DNA from 4 places in the Streptomyces sp. NPDC088116 genome. Region 1 is predicted to be linked to each of the others. Evidence: riboswitches for the same ligand, from Rfam matches in the RefSeq annotation. Region 1 holds a riboswitch; each other region holds the start of a gene.
What was found. A riboswitch is a leader RNA that binds a small molecule or an ion and turns the genes downstream of it on or off. The one in region 1 is predicted to bind cyclic di-AMP.
Positions count from the first base shown of each region.

Region 2: it holds a riboswitch for cyclic di-AMP, as region 1 does, so the genes downstream of both, ACIOJD_RS20180 (M23 family metallopeptidase) here and ACIOJD_RS33375 (M23 family metallopeptidase) in region 1, are expected to answer to the same signal.
Region 3: it holds a riboswitch for cyclic di-AMP, as region 1 does, so the genes downstream of both, ACIOJD_RS05050 (NlpC/P60 family protein) here and ACIOJD_RS33375 (M23 family metallopeptidase) in region 1, are expected to answer to the same signal.
Region 4: it holds a riboswitch for cyclic di-AMP, as region 1 does, so the genes downstream of both, ACIOJD_RS17145 (peptidoglycan DD-metalloendopeptidase family protein) here and ACIOJD_RS33375 (M23 family metallopeptidase) in region 1, are expected to answer to the same signal.

Region 1 covers NZ_JBIUTF010000012.1:20,985-24,184, reverse strand. The annotation lists gene ACIOJD_RS33380 (PP2C family protein-serine/threonine phosphatase) at 1-748, shown strand, start outside; cyclic di-AMP (ydaO/yuaA leader) riboswitch at 1,097-1,251, shown strand; gene ACIOJD_RS33375 (M23 family metallopeptidase) at 1,263-2,294, shown strand; gene ACIOJD_RS33370 (tetratricopeptide repeat protein) at 2,353-3,200, opposite strand, start outside.
Region 2 covers NZ_JBIUTF010000004.1:742,128-745,327, reverse strand. The annotation lists gene ACIOJD_RS20185 (M16 family metallopeptidase) at 1-914, shown strand, start outside; cyclic di-AMP (ydaO/yuaA leader) riboswitch at 1,102-1,267, shown strand; gene ACIOJD_RS20180 (M23 family metallopeptidase) at 1,281-2,057, shown strand; gene ACIOJD_RS20175 (GntR family transcriptional regulator) at 2,392-3,081, shown strand.
Region 3 covers NZ_JBIUTF010000001.1:1,152,165-1,155,364, forward strand. The annotation lists gene pcrA (DNA helicase PcrA) at 1-567, opposite strand, end outside; cyclic di-AMP (ydaO/yuaA leader) riboswitch at 1,013-1,176, shown strand; gene ACIOJD_RS05050 (NlpC/P60 family protein) at 1,184-2,446, shown strand; gene ACIOJD_RS05055 (hypothetical protein) at 2,529-2,882, opposite strand; gene ACIOJD_RS05060 (NlpC/P60 family protein) at 3,133-3,200, shown strand, end outside.
Region 4 covers NZ_JBIUTF010000004.1:29,673-32,872, forward strand. The annotation lists gene ACIOJD_RS17140 (SGNH/GDSL hydrolase family protein) at 1-230, opposite strand, end outside; gene ACIOJD_RS17145 (peptidoglycan DD-metalloendopeptidase family protein) at 434-1,369, opposite strand; cyclic di-AMP (ydaO/yuaA leader) riboswitch at 1,374-1,532, opposite strand; gene ACIOJD_RS17150 (tyrosine-protein phosphatase) at 2,001-2,813, shown strand; gene ACIOJD_RS17155 (DUF6126 family protein) at 2,859-2,981, opposite strand; gene ACIOJD_RS17160 (helix-turn-helix domain-containing protein) at 3,090-3,200, opposite strand, start outside.

The DNA.
Region 1 (3,200 bases):
GCCCAGACCCGCGGAGCGGATCGGCGGGCTGCGTGTCGCGGCGCGGTACGAGGCGGCGCAGGAGGGCGCGTACATCGGCGGGGACCTGTTCGCCGTACAGGACACGCCGTACGGGGTGCGTCTGGTGGTCGGGGACGTACGGGGGAAGGGGCTCGACGCGGTCGAAGCGGTGGCGGTGATCATCGGGTCGTTCCGGGAGGCCGCCGAGCAGGAGAGCTCGCTGGAGGCGGTCGCACAGCGGCTGGAGCGCGCCCTGACGCGGGAGGGCACGCGGCGGGGCGGGCTCGACACCTTCGAGGGGTTCACGACGGCCGTGCTCGCCGAGATCCCGCACGGGGAGAACGTGGTGCGGCTGGTCAACCGGGGGCATCCCGAGCCGCTGCTGATGAACGGCGACGGCGCCGTACGGATGCTGGCTCCCAGCGACCCCGCGCTGCCGCTGGGGATGAGCGAGCTGGGCGCGTGGCCGGACCGCGCCGAGCAGTCCGCGTACCCCGCCGGCGCGACGCTGCTCTTCTACACGGACGGGCTCACCGAGGCGCGCGACGGCCGGGGGGTCTTCTACCTTCCGCGCGAACGGCTCGACGGGCGGATCTTCCAGGGGCCCGACGAGCTGCTCCAGGCGCTGATCGACGACGTACGGGTGCATACGGGCGGCGGGAGCCAGGACGACATGGCGCTGCTGGCGGTCAACCGGCCCGCGGAGGGGGAGCCGGAACGGCGCAGGGGCACGCCGGCCGTTCCGTGACGCCGCCCCCGGGGCCCTCCCGGCCTGTCGGAGCGCGAGGCCTGTGCGGCCCCTCGGAGCCCGTCGGCGGGTCCTCGTGGAGCCTTCATGGAGCCCTTCACGGTGCCTTCACCGGCGTCGGCCACTGTGGGTAGTCAACAGGTGCCCCTCCGCATAGCAATTGACGTACCGTCAGAATCGACGGGCACCCTGAATCGCTGTCAACTCGCCCCATTGCGCTCACGTGTGCCCTGATGTGTCCGTTGCGAAGTTGTTAACGATCATCAGGAACAGCTTGGAATAAGGCCCTGCTCTCTATTAACGTTCGATAACGCAGCGCGGTCGTCCCAGCCGTCGCCAGAGATGGCACCGTGCGCAGCGCCGAATTCCGCGAGGGAACCGGGGAACCACCAATTGGGGTGAATCGGACGTTCTTTGCTGCCTCCGTGCGGCAGAAGCGCCCGTAGGAGACCTTCCTGCTCCGAACCCGTCAGCTAACCCGGTAGGCGAGAAGGAAGGAAAGGAGCGCGCCCCCGTGGCGTCCAACAAGCCTGCCCCGGCAGCCCCCTTCGAAACTCTCTCCTACGGCAAGGAGCCGGAACCGGGCTGGGGAGAATGGAATCCCACCGAGGAGTCCGTCCGCCCCGTACGCGGCAGACACCGCGTGGCCGCCAAGCGCAACAACGGGCTGGCCCGCAGCTCCACGGTCCTCGGTGTCGGCGTCATCGCCGCCGTCGGCGCGGGCGGCATCGCCACCGCGCAGGACAAGCCCGCGGTCTCCATATCCCTGCCCGACGTGGTCGCGGACAACCTTCCGGACTCCAAGTCGCTGCCCGGTATGGGCTCCCTGGCATCGGACGACTCCGAGACGGACGTCCTGGCCAGCGCTCCGCTCACCTCCGCCGGTCTCACGGTCGCGGACACCGAACAGGGCGCCAACGCGGGCGAGGCCCTCCGCGCCCGCATCCTCCAGCAGGCGGAGCAGCAGCAGGGCGCCGCCGACGCCGTGCAGAAGGCGGCCACGGAGACGGCGGCGGCCGAGAAGGCCGCCTCGCAGGCCAAGGCCCGGCAGACCGACGCCGAGAAGAAGATCGAGGCGGCGAAGAAGAAGGCCGAGGCGGAGGCCAAGGCCAAGGCGGAGGCGGAGCGCCTCGCCAAGCTTGCCGCCAGCTACTCCCTCCCCACCTCCTCGTACACACTCACCTCCACCTACGGTGAGGCCGGTTCCCTGTGGTCCTCCGGCCAGCACACCGGCCTGGACTTCGCCGCCCCGACGGGTACGCCGGTCAAGGCCGTGCACAGCGGCACCATCAAGTCGGCCGGCTGGTCGGGCTCGTACGGCTACCGCACGGTGCTGGAGCTGGATGACGGTACGGAGATCTGGTACGCCCACCAGTCCTCGATGACCGTGAGCGCCGGCCAGAAGGTCAGCAGCGGCGAGGTCATCGGCCGGGTCGGCGCGACCGGCAACGTGACCGGCGCGCACCTGCACCTCGAAGTCCACACGCCGGGCGGCTCGGGCATCGACCCGATGAGCTGGCTGCGCGGCAACGGCATCAACCCCTGACGGCTGCGGTCCTCGTCGGCGCTCGCCCTTCCGTCCGCCCATGCGTGGCCGTGAGTCTCTATTCCCGGCCGTGAGCCTCGCGGGTGTCTTCAAGGAACTGGTGGGCGAGTTCGGTGAGGGGATGGTCGGGGCCGTAGAGGCGTTCGCGGTCGGCAAGCACCCTCTCGAAGAGGGCGGTGGCCGCGTCGACGTCGCCGGCGAGCTTGTGGGCGTAGGCGAGGTTGCTGCGGGCGGTGACGGTCTCGGAGTGGTCCGGCCCGTGGACCCGTTCGTAGTCGGCAAGGGCGCTGCGGTGGAGGTCGATGGCCCTCTCCAGGTCGCCCATGTCGCGGTAGGAACTGGCCAGGTTGGCAAGGGCGTTGATGGTGTGCGGATGGTCGGGTCCGTGAAGGCGCCGCATGTCCGTCAGGTTCCGCTGGTGCAGGTCCCGCGCTCGCGCCGGCTCGCCTCGCAGGGCGTAGAGGTAGGCGAGATTGGCGCGGGCGACGAGGGTGTCGGGGTGATCGGCGCCGTGTACGCGCTCGTGGTCGGCCAGGTTCTGCTGGTGCAGAGGGGTGGCTGTCTCAAGGTCGCCGGCGGCCCGGTGGGCACTGGCGAGGAAGCTGCGGGCGGCGAAGGTGGCCGGATGGCCGGAGCCCTGGAGCCGGGTGTTGATCTCCACCGCGCGCCGCGCGCAGGCTATGGCCGTGCTGGTGTGACCGTCGCCCTGAAGGTATCCGGAGGCGGCCATGAGCAGGCCGGCGGTGTGCAGGTCCTCCTCCGCCGGAGTCCGGTCGGTCAGGGCCAGCAGGTGCGGCAGGAGTTCGCGCCACCGGGGCCACCCGGGGACGTTGAACAGCGGGTTCTCCGGCAGTACCTGCTCCAGTAGCAGGGTGGCTCGTTCGCGGGCGGTCGCGATGGCCTGGA
Region 2 (3,200 bases), on a different contig from region 1:
CCAAGCAGCTCTCCAAGGAGCTGTTCCCGGCCTCCGCGCGCATGTCACGACCGCGCCAGGGCACCGAGGAGACGGTCGGGAGCATCGACGCCGCGGGTGTGCGCGCCTTCTACGAGGCGCACGTACGCCCCGCCACGGCCACCGCGGTCGTCGTCGGCGATCTCACCGGCGTCGACCTGGACGCGGTGCTCGCCGAAACCCTCGGCACCTGGACCGGCAACACCGCCGCTCCGCGTCCCGTCCCGCCCGTGACCGCAGACGACACGGGCCGGGTGGTGATCGTGGACCGGCCCGGCGCCGTCCAGACCCAGCTGCTGATCGGCCGCATCGGCCCGGACCGGCACGACCGGGTCTGGCCCGCGCAGGTGCTCGGCACCTACTGCCTGGGCGGCACCCTCACCTCCCGGCTCGACCGGGTGCTGCGTGAGGAGAAGGGCTACACCTACGGTGTACGGGCCTTCGGCCAGGTGCTGCGCTCCTCCGCTCCCACGACGCCGGGCGGGGTGACGGGCGCCGCGATGCTCGCCATCAGCGGCTCCGTGGACACCGCGTCCACCGGCCCGGCGCTGGACGACCTCTGGACGGTGCTGCGCACCCTCGCCGCCGAAGGCCTCACGGACGCCGAGCGGGACGTCGCCGTGCAGAACCTGGTGGGGGTGGCACCGCTCAAGTACGAGACGGCGGCGTCCGTCGCGGCCACGCTGGCCGACCAGGTCGAGCAGCACCTCCCGGACGACTTCCAGGCGCAGCTGTACGCGCGCCTGGCCGAGACCGGCACCGTGGAGGCGACCGCCGCGGCCGTCAACGCCTTCCCGGTGGACCGGTTGGTGACCGTGCTCGTGGGCGACGCCTCGCAGATCGAGGAGCCGGTCAAGGCGCTCGGAATCGGCGAAGTGACGGTCGTCACCGGCTGATCCGGCCTCAGGAGGGAACCCCGGCGCCACTCGTCGCCGGGGTTCCCGTGGTATGTCCGTTTTGTTGGAGAGGTTGCCCGTCTGCCCTGTGGCGATGCCAACAAAACCTTCTGACTGTTTGGCGAACGAAAGATGACGCGCTTAGCGTCGGTCCGGCTGTTCGCCAGTTGCGCCGCACCGCGGCATCGGACAGTCATCGCCGAGTCCCCGTCAGGCGCGAGCCTGGGGAGCCGGGGACCCACACAGTCCCTGGGGTGAATCGGACGCCTTCGCGCACCGGCGCGGAGGGGCCCGTAGGAGACCTTCCTGCTCCGAACCCGTCAGCTAACCCGGTAGGCGAGAAGGAAGGAAAGGACCAGCCATCTCATGGCGTTCACCCGTGCCACCGGGAAGCATCGTGCCCGGAGCAGTATGAGCCGCAAGGGCGCGAGCGTCGCCGGCGCCGCGACTCTCACCGCGACCGGAGTCATCGGCACCCTGGCCTCTTCCCCGGCACTCGCCTCCACCACGGACGTCCAGGCGGCCCAGCAGACCGGCCTGGCCCAGGCCATCAGCATCGACGAGTCCCTCGCGGGCACGGTCGACACCCAGGCCGAGGCCCAGCGCCAGGCCGCTGCCCGCGCCAAGGCACAGGCCGCGGCGGAGGCGGAGGCGAAGCGCAAGGCCGTCGCGCGTGCCGAGGAGATCCGTGCCGAGGAGGCCCGTGCGGCCCGCGAGGCCGAACGCAAGCGCCTCAACGCCTTCCAGCTCCCGGTCGCCGGCTCGTATGTCACCACCGGCTACCAGAGCGGCGGCTCCCTCTGGTCCTCCGGCAGCCACTCGGGCATCGACTTCCGCGCGGCGTCCGGCACTTCGGTCGTGGCCGTCGGCGCGGGCACCGTGGTCGAGGCGGGCTGGGGCGGCTCGTACGGCAACAACATCGTGCTCGAGATGAAGGACGGCACGTACACCCAGTACGGCCACCTCTCCTCGATCGGTGTCTCCGTCGGCCAGAGCGTCACCCCGGGGCAGCAGATAGGCCTCTCCGGCGCGACCGGCAACGTCACCGGGCCGCACCTTCACTTCGAGGCCCGCACGAGCCCGGACTACGGCTCCGACATGGACCCCGTCGGCTACCTGCGCGCGCACGGCGTGAACGTCTGACGGCTCGGGCGCCCGGCCTCCGGTCGCCCGGCCGGGCGCTGACCGCTCCGACCGACGGTCACGGCCCCGACCGAACCGTCCGGCCGCTCCGATCACCCCGCTCGTCCGAAGGCCCCGGCCCGTGCCGGGGCCTTCGTGCGCTTCCGCGCGGTCCGGGGCCTTCCGTGCGGTCAGCGGTCCTGCGCACGGTCCGGGCCCTTCTGTTTACGTCGCTCTGGCCAAAAGATATCCATGGATTCCGGCCTCCCATCGGAAATTCGTGCTGATTGCAATAGAGTCACGGAACAGGCGTCAATCGGCAGAGTTTCGCGCGGATTAAGTCGGAGGTTCGGACATGCGCATTCCCGCGCACTCGGTATGCACGGCGATCCGCGACGACATCGTCTCCGGTCTGTTCGAGCGGGGCAGCCGGCTCACCGAGGAACAGCTGGCACGGCGCTACGGCGTCTCCCGCGTCCCGGTGCGCGAAGCCCTGCGCACCCTGGAGTCGGAGGGCTTCGTGACCACCCGCCGCCATGCCGGCGCGTGTGTGGCCGAGCCTTCGGAGCAGGAGGCGGGGGATCTTCTGGAGGTGCGGCTGCTGCTGGAGCCGCTGGGCGCCGCCCGCGCGGCACAGCGCCGCACGGAGGCCCATCTCAAGGTGCTGCGTGGCCTGGTCAGGCTGGGGCAGGAGCGGGCCCGCAGGGGCCAGGGCGAGGATCTGCGCTCACTCGGCGCCTGGTTCCACGAGACGCTCGCCCAGGCGTCGGGAAGCCCGGGGCTGACCGCCCTGCTCACCCAGACCAGGCACAAGATCGCCTGGATGTACGTGGTCGAGCAGCCCGCCCACCCCGTGGAGTCCTGGGCGGAGCACGGCGCGATCGTGGACGCGGTGGCCCGTGGTGACGCGGAGCGGGCGCGGGCCATGACCGCCCTGCACGCGGAGCGCACGGCGGTCGCCCACCGGCTGCGGAAACCGGGCCAGGTCCGGGAAAGGGTGAGGCCTTCGCAACATGCCGTAAACACCGCGAGCGCCCGTACTTAACAATTCCGCCGTATACAAAGAACATCAATACGCAGGACTTATTTCCTGCTGCCCGCGAACGTGATTCGTGAACGTGATCCATACACGTTTTCCGTACGTTTTTTCCGTGCGAGCTGTCG
Region 3 (3,200 bases), on a different contig from region 1:
GCAGACCAGGGCCATCAGACGCTTGGAGTCGGCGGCGTCGTAGATCGAGAACGACGAGGTGAACCCGAGCCTCTTCGACTCGCGCCGCAGGATGCGGATGCAGGCGCTGTGGAAGGTCAGCACCCACATGGCGGCAGCGCGCGGGCCGACGAGGTCGGCGACGCGCTCCTTCATCTCCCCCGCGGCCTTGTTGGTGAAGGTGATCGCCAGTATCTGGCCGGGGTGGACATGGCGGGTCCCCAGCAGATGTGCGATCCGGTGGGTCAGGACCCGGGTCTTGCCGGAGCCGGCTCCGGCCACGATGAGCAGGGGCGAACCGGTGTGCACGACGGCCGCGCGCTGCTCCTCGTTCAGCCCTTCGAGCAGCGCGGCCGGATCCACCACGGTGCGCGGGGCCCCGTCGCGGTGGTAGGCGTCCCGAACCGGTGGCGCGTCGAAGGCACCCTCGAAGAGGTCGTCGGGGACCTGCTCCGGGGCGTGCTCGGCATGGTCCTCGGGCGGCGGTGGATGCTCGTCGCCGGAGGGCTGGAGGTCCGCCAGGAAACTGTCGTCAAAGAGGCTGCTCATCGCTTTACGAGTCTAGGCTCCCGGACTGACAGCCCGCGCCCGCCTTCGGAAGTCTCCCGGCGTATCCGGCGGGGGCACCCGGTGTATCCGGCGGGGGCACCCGACCCAGGCCTCCCCCACGGCCGCGTGGTCTCCATGGACCGGGCACCCTCCCCGTACACGTCATGCGTACATGTCGTGGTGGCCCTCCGTACACATCGTCGCGCGCACGTCGCTTCGGAGTCCCGCGCAACCTCCGGCGACCTGCCCGGCGGACGTGCGGAACGGCCGGAAATATCACGCAACGTAATGGCGGACTTACCCACCAACACCCCCGCACACCGCGCGGGCAAATGTCACGAAAACGTATCGGGCATATCGGCCATCCGCCTTCACACAAGCGCCACACTTTGGCTAGCGTGCTCCGTCAGGCAGCCCGTACCCTCCCCGGCGATCCGCGCCAAGCGGGCGGCCCGTGCCGAATTCGACCTTCCTGTGAGGAAGTTCGGAACCGGGGACCCACTCTGCACGACCGGGGTGAATCGGGCCGTACGTTCCAGGCCCGTAGGGCAGCCTTCCGTTCCGCCCGAACCCGACAGCTAACCCGGTAGGCCGTCCACGGAAGGAGATGCCGACCTTGGCGTCGCATCGCAAGCCGCGCAACCGTAGCGGAGTACGCGCCAACTCCCCGGCCGTCGGAGTCACGACGGCCGCTCTCGCTTCGGTCACGCTGCTCTCGACACAGAACGCGCACGCCGCGCCCACCGAGCCGACACCGTCCGTAGAAGAGGTACAGAAGAAGGTCGACGATCTGTACCGCCAGGCCGGGAGCGAGACCCAGCAGTACAACAAGGCCAAAGAAGCCACCCAGGAGCAGAAGCGCACGGTCGACCGCGCGCTGGACGACGCCGCCGAGCGCGCGGACAAGCTGAACGAGGCTCGCCGCAAGCTCGGCGGTTACGCGGCCACGCAGTACCGGGAAGGCGCGGTCACCCCGACCGCCGCCCTGCTGTTCGCGGACAGCCCGGAGGAGTTCCTCGAACAGAAGCAGGTCACGGACCGGCTGACCGACCGTCAGCAAGGGGCCGTCGCCGAGTACCAGTCGCAGCAGGCCGCCGCGACGAAGCAGCGGGCCGAGGCGACGAAGAGTCTGGAGTCGCTCTCCGACTCGCAGGCATCCCTGCGCACCAGCAAGGAGAGCGTCCAGAAGAAGCTCAGCGCGGCGCGGGCGCTGCTGTCGAAGCTGACGGCGGAGGAAAAGGCGCGACTGGCCGCGCTGGAGCGCAAGAAGGAAGACGAGGCCCGCCGCAAGGCGGAGGCGAAGGCCAAGGAAGACGCTCGGGCCAGGGCCGAGGCCGAGCGCCTGCGCGAGAAGCAGGAACAGGAGCAGGAGCAGGAACAGGAGAAGCGGCAGGGCGAGGAGAAGGCCGAATCCCCGTCGACCGGACCGGACAACGGGACCGGCACCGGCACCGGCACCGGCTCGGGCTCAAGTACGGGTACGGGTACGGGCACCGGGACCGGCTCGGGGGCCGCCGACAGCGCGCAGACCACCAAGGCCGCGAAGGTCCTCGCCTTCGCCCGCGCCCAGATCGGCAAACCATACGTCTGGGGCGCGACCGGCCCCAGCTCGTACGACTGCTCGGGCCTGACCCAGGCCGCCTGGAAGGAGGCGGGCGTGGAACTTCCGCGTACCACCTGGGACCAGGTGAAGACCGGCACGCGCGTCGCGACGGAGGACCTCCGTCCGGGCGATCTGGTCTTCTTCTACGACGACATCAGCCATGTCGGCATCTACATCGGCGACGGCATGATGATCCATGCCCCCAAGCCGGGCGCGAACGTCCGCGAGGAGTCGATCTACTACATGCCGATCTACGGCAGCGTCCGCCCCGCCTGACCAGCGGCGGGCCGCTGAACTCACGTCCGTGGCCCGCGAAGCGCCGTCGAGCGCTCCGCGGGCCACCGCGGGCCCGACCCGCTCAGGTCCAGAGCGTGGCGATGAAGATGTTGACCACCGTCAGACCGCCCACCACGCCGAACAGCGGCTTCGAGGCGGCCTCGTCGTCCCGCTTCACGTACACCACACCCAGGATCACGATCAGGATCGCCAGCTTGATGCCGATCTTGATGTTGTCCAGGGTCTGACCGTCGGCCTGGTTGAGGCCCACCAGCACCATGCCGGTGATCAGCATCGTCAGCGCTCCGTGCAGCATCGGTGCGTCGAACCGTGCCGCGCCCGCGCTCATCGCCTTCATCTGTGTCAGAAAGCCGCCGAGCAGCGAGGCGATGCCGATGATGTGCAGGGCGACGAAGACATTGATGAGTACGTCCATGGCTCGGAGCCTAGCCATGGCCATATCACCACTCTCCGGTGAGGTGAGGCTTTCTGCCGTATCGGTCGGGTCCGACCGGAGATCGCCGCTCCGTCGCGATCGAGTTGATCACAAAGCGCAACAGATCATCCATCTCGCGCCAATACCGCCATGTCGACACTTGCTTGTGACCTTGCCCCTTACGGTCCTCTCCGGGTGGGCGGCTCTCGCCGTCGGCCCCGTACGGACATTGAGGAAGAGGACCACCCCCGTGGCAGCGCACCGAAAACCCAAGCAGCGCCCGCTTTCCGGCTCGGCGGGCCGTACCGCCGCCACTCT
Region 4 (3,200 bases), on a different contig from region 1:
AGTCGGCCGCGTACGGCGAGATTCGCGTACCGGAAATCACCGTGAACGGTGTCGGCGGCCTTTCCCGGGTCCGGCAATTGGTCGGCGAGCAGCACCGCGAGCCGGTCCGCCCAGCCGACGAAGGCCCCGTCGGGCCCTGGATCTCCCACGCCCTCCGTGAAGCTGTCACCGAGCGCCGTGTACGACCCGAATACGCCACTGTTTCTTGTTCTCGAATCGTCGTTTGCCACAGCAGGACATCCTCCACCCGGAGATGTGACCTACGCGACCGTAAGGAGGGGTTGACGTGGGGTGAGATACACCATCGGTCAATTTTCGACCAAGCGGGAATAGCGACAACAGACGCTGCCCGGCACCGAAGGTGCCGGGCAGCGCACGCCCGCGCGAAGAATACGAAGACGCGGAGGCGCGGAGAGGCGAATGACCTACCGGGTCAGACGTTGACGCCGTGCTGGCGCAGGAAGGACAGCGGGTCGATGTCCGACCCGTAGTCCGGACCGGTGCGGATCTCGAAGTGCAGGTGCGGTCCCGTGACGTTGCCGGTGGCGCCGGAGAGGCCTATCTGCTGGCCCTCGCCGACACTCTGGCCAGGGGAGACGGCGAGGGAGGACAGGTGACCGTACTGCGAGTACTTGCCGTCGTCGTGTCTGATGACGACCTCGTTGCCGTACGAACCGCCCCAGCCGGCCGAGACGACGGTGCCCGCGCCGACGGCCTTGACGGTGCTGCCCGAGGACGCCGAGAAGTCCACGCCGGTGTGGTAACCGCTGGACCAGCTGCCGCCGGACGCGCGGTACTGGGTGGTGACGGGCGCGTCGACGGGCTTGGCGAAGTCCGAACCGCTGCTCTGCGAGCCGGCGTTGGTGGCCGGAGCCTTGCGCTCGACGGCCCCGGATCCCGAGGACTTCGCGGTGGATCCGCTGGAGGACTTGGCCGGGGCCTCGGCCTTGGCCGGGGCCTCCGAGCCACCGCCGGCGGACTTCGCGCCGATGGTCAGCTTCAGACCGGGGTGGATCATCGACGGGTCGTCACCGACCACCGACCGGTTGTCGTCGTACAGCTTCTGCCAGCCACCGCTGACCTTGTGCTCGTTGGCGATCTTGGACAGGTAGTCGCCGGAGACCACGGCGTACGTCTTCGAGACCTGGGTCGCGGCCTGCTTCGCGCCCCCCTGCGCCTGCACGGCGGAGACATTGCGGGCGGTGTTCTCGGGGGTGGACGCGGGGGCCGGCGCGGCCTTTTCAGCGGCGTGCGCGCCGGTGGCACCGATGAGCGGGAGCGCGATGGCCGCGCCGCCCGTACCGGCGGCGATGAATCCGCGTGAGATCGGGTTGGCCTTGGGACGGCGGTGCTTACCCTTCGCGGGCATGGCGAATTCCTCTCCGGCGCCTACGAGGTGAGCTGTCGGGTTCGGGCTGGAGATGCCCGGCCGCGTCTGGCACGCGACTTAACCCCAAGCCGTCCGTGGCTACGGAACGGCGTACTACCTGGGTCCCCCGCTCCTGCCACGCGTGGATGGGTGGATAAGAATTCCGGGCGGCGGCAGGATTCGGCGTTCCGCTCGGATTGAAAGTGAACGTAAGCGAGTCGGACGGCCGTAACAAGCAGATCTTTCCCGGCGGCCGAACGCGCTGCGTCATTACCCGTGCCCGCCGGTGACACTGCGTGGATTACCGATCTTCCCCGCCCGTGTGACACGGCAATTCGCATTCACGGCGCCACCACGGAACGTCACAGATATGATCCTGCTCACGAGTAGGGGGTCATCTCCCCCACGAGTGGGGCATGTTGTGCGGAATTTACCAATACGGACAGATCGGGATATGGGTGAACTCCAGTCGCCCTGACCATCACCGACCGGCACATCCGAATCCCGCCATTGAACCGATTACCCCTGGTACAGATGTCATAGAGTCAGGAAGTCATACGGTCAGGAAGCTAGGGTCAGGATTCGGTGTCGTCGGCGAGCAGCGCCGACGGCGGACACGGAGGAGCAGGCCGTGACGCAGAAGGTGCCGCGGGTCCCGTCGACGGAGCCCGAGCTGACCGGAGTGCGCAACTTCCGGGATGTGGGCGGACTTCCGACCACGGACGGCCGGCAGGTGCGGTACGGCACACTCTTCCGCAGTGGCCATCTCGCGAACGCCACCGCGACCGACTCGGCCTTCCTCTCCACCCTCGGCCTGCACACGATCTTCGACTTCCGCAACTCCGCCGATCTGAAGCTGGACGGCGCGGATGTGGAACTGGCGGGCGTACGCCATGTGAACATCCCGCTCTCCGACCCGGCCGACGGCGCCGAGTTCTGGCGGATGATCCGGCACGGCGACCTGGAGCAGCTGCACTCGATCCTCGCCGAGGGCAAGGCCGCCGCCCGGATGACCAACTCGTACCGCTCGATCATCGCGGACCGCACCGCCGAGCACAGCCGTGTCCTGCACGCTCTCGCCGAGGACAGCGTCCCCGCTCTCATGCACTGCGCGGCGGGCAAGGACCGGGCGGGGCTCTCCGTCGCGGTGTCCCTGCTGGCGGTCGGCGTCGAGCCCGAGGCGATCGAGGCGGACTACCTGAAGTCGAACGATCCACACCGCCGTTACCGGATCGTCCGCAGCGACACGTCACCCGCGGGGACCTCGCCGGAGGTGATGGAGCTGCTCGGCCCGCTCTTCGACGCCCGCGCCGAGTACCTCGCCGCGGCCTTCGAGACCATCGAGAAGATCTGGGGCGGCACCGACCGCTATCTGTCCGAGGGGCTGGGGCTCGCCCCGGAGACCCGTGAGCGGCTGCGCGCCCGCCTCCTCGACGAAGGCTGACCCTCACCGAGCCGTGAGGCACGTCCGGGCCCGCGAAGATCCGGATCAGCGGCCCTCCGCTCCCACGGTGAAGAGCAGATAGAGGAAGCCCGCGAAGAGATGGCCGGCCACCAGATAGGCGAAGAGCCTGATGACCAGCCCCCGGGGAAACGACTTCTCCTCATCCATCACCTGCTCCGGGCGCCCCACCGCCTCGGCCGGCCCTTGAGCCGAGCGTCCTGAATCGAGTACGTCGTCCGCGTTGTCCGTCATGGTGACAGGCCTTTCTCCGGAAGATCAGCTGCGAAGAGCCCCGCTGCCGAAGCACAGCTCGGCGGCGGGGCTCTGCAGCAAGGTGTGGACAAAAAGCAGCTCGGTCCCGTCGGGTCCGTCCGCCGCGATCCGGTG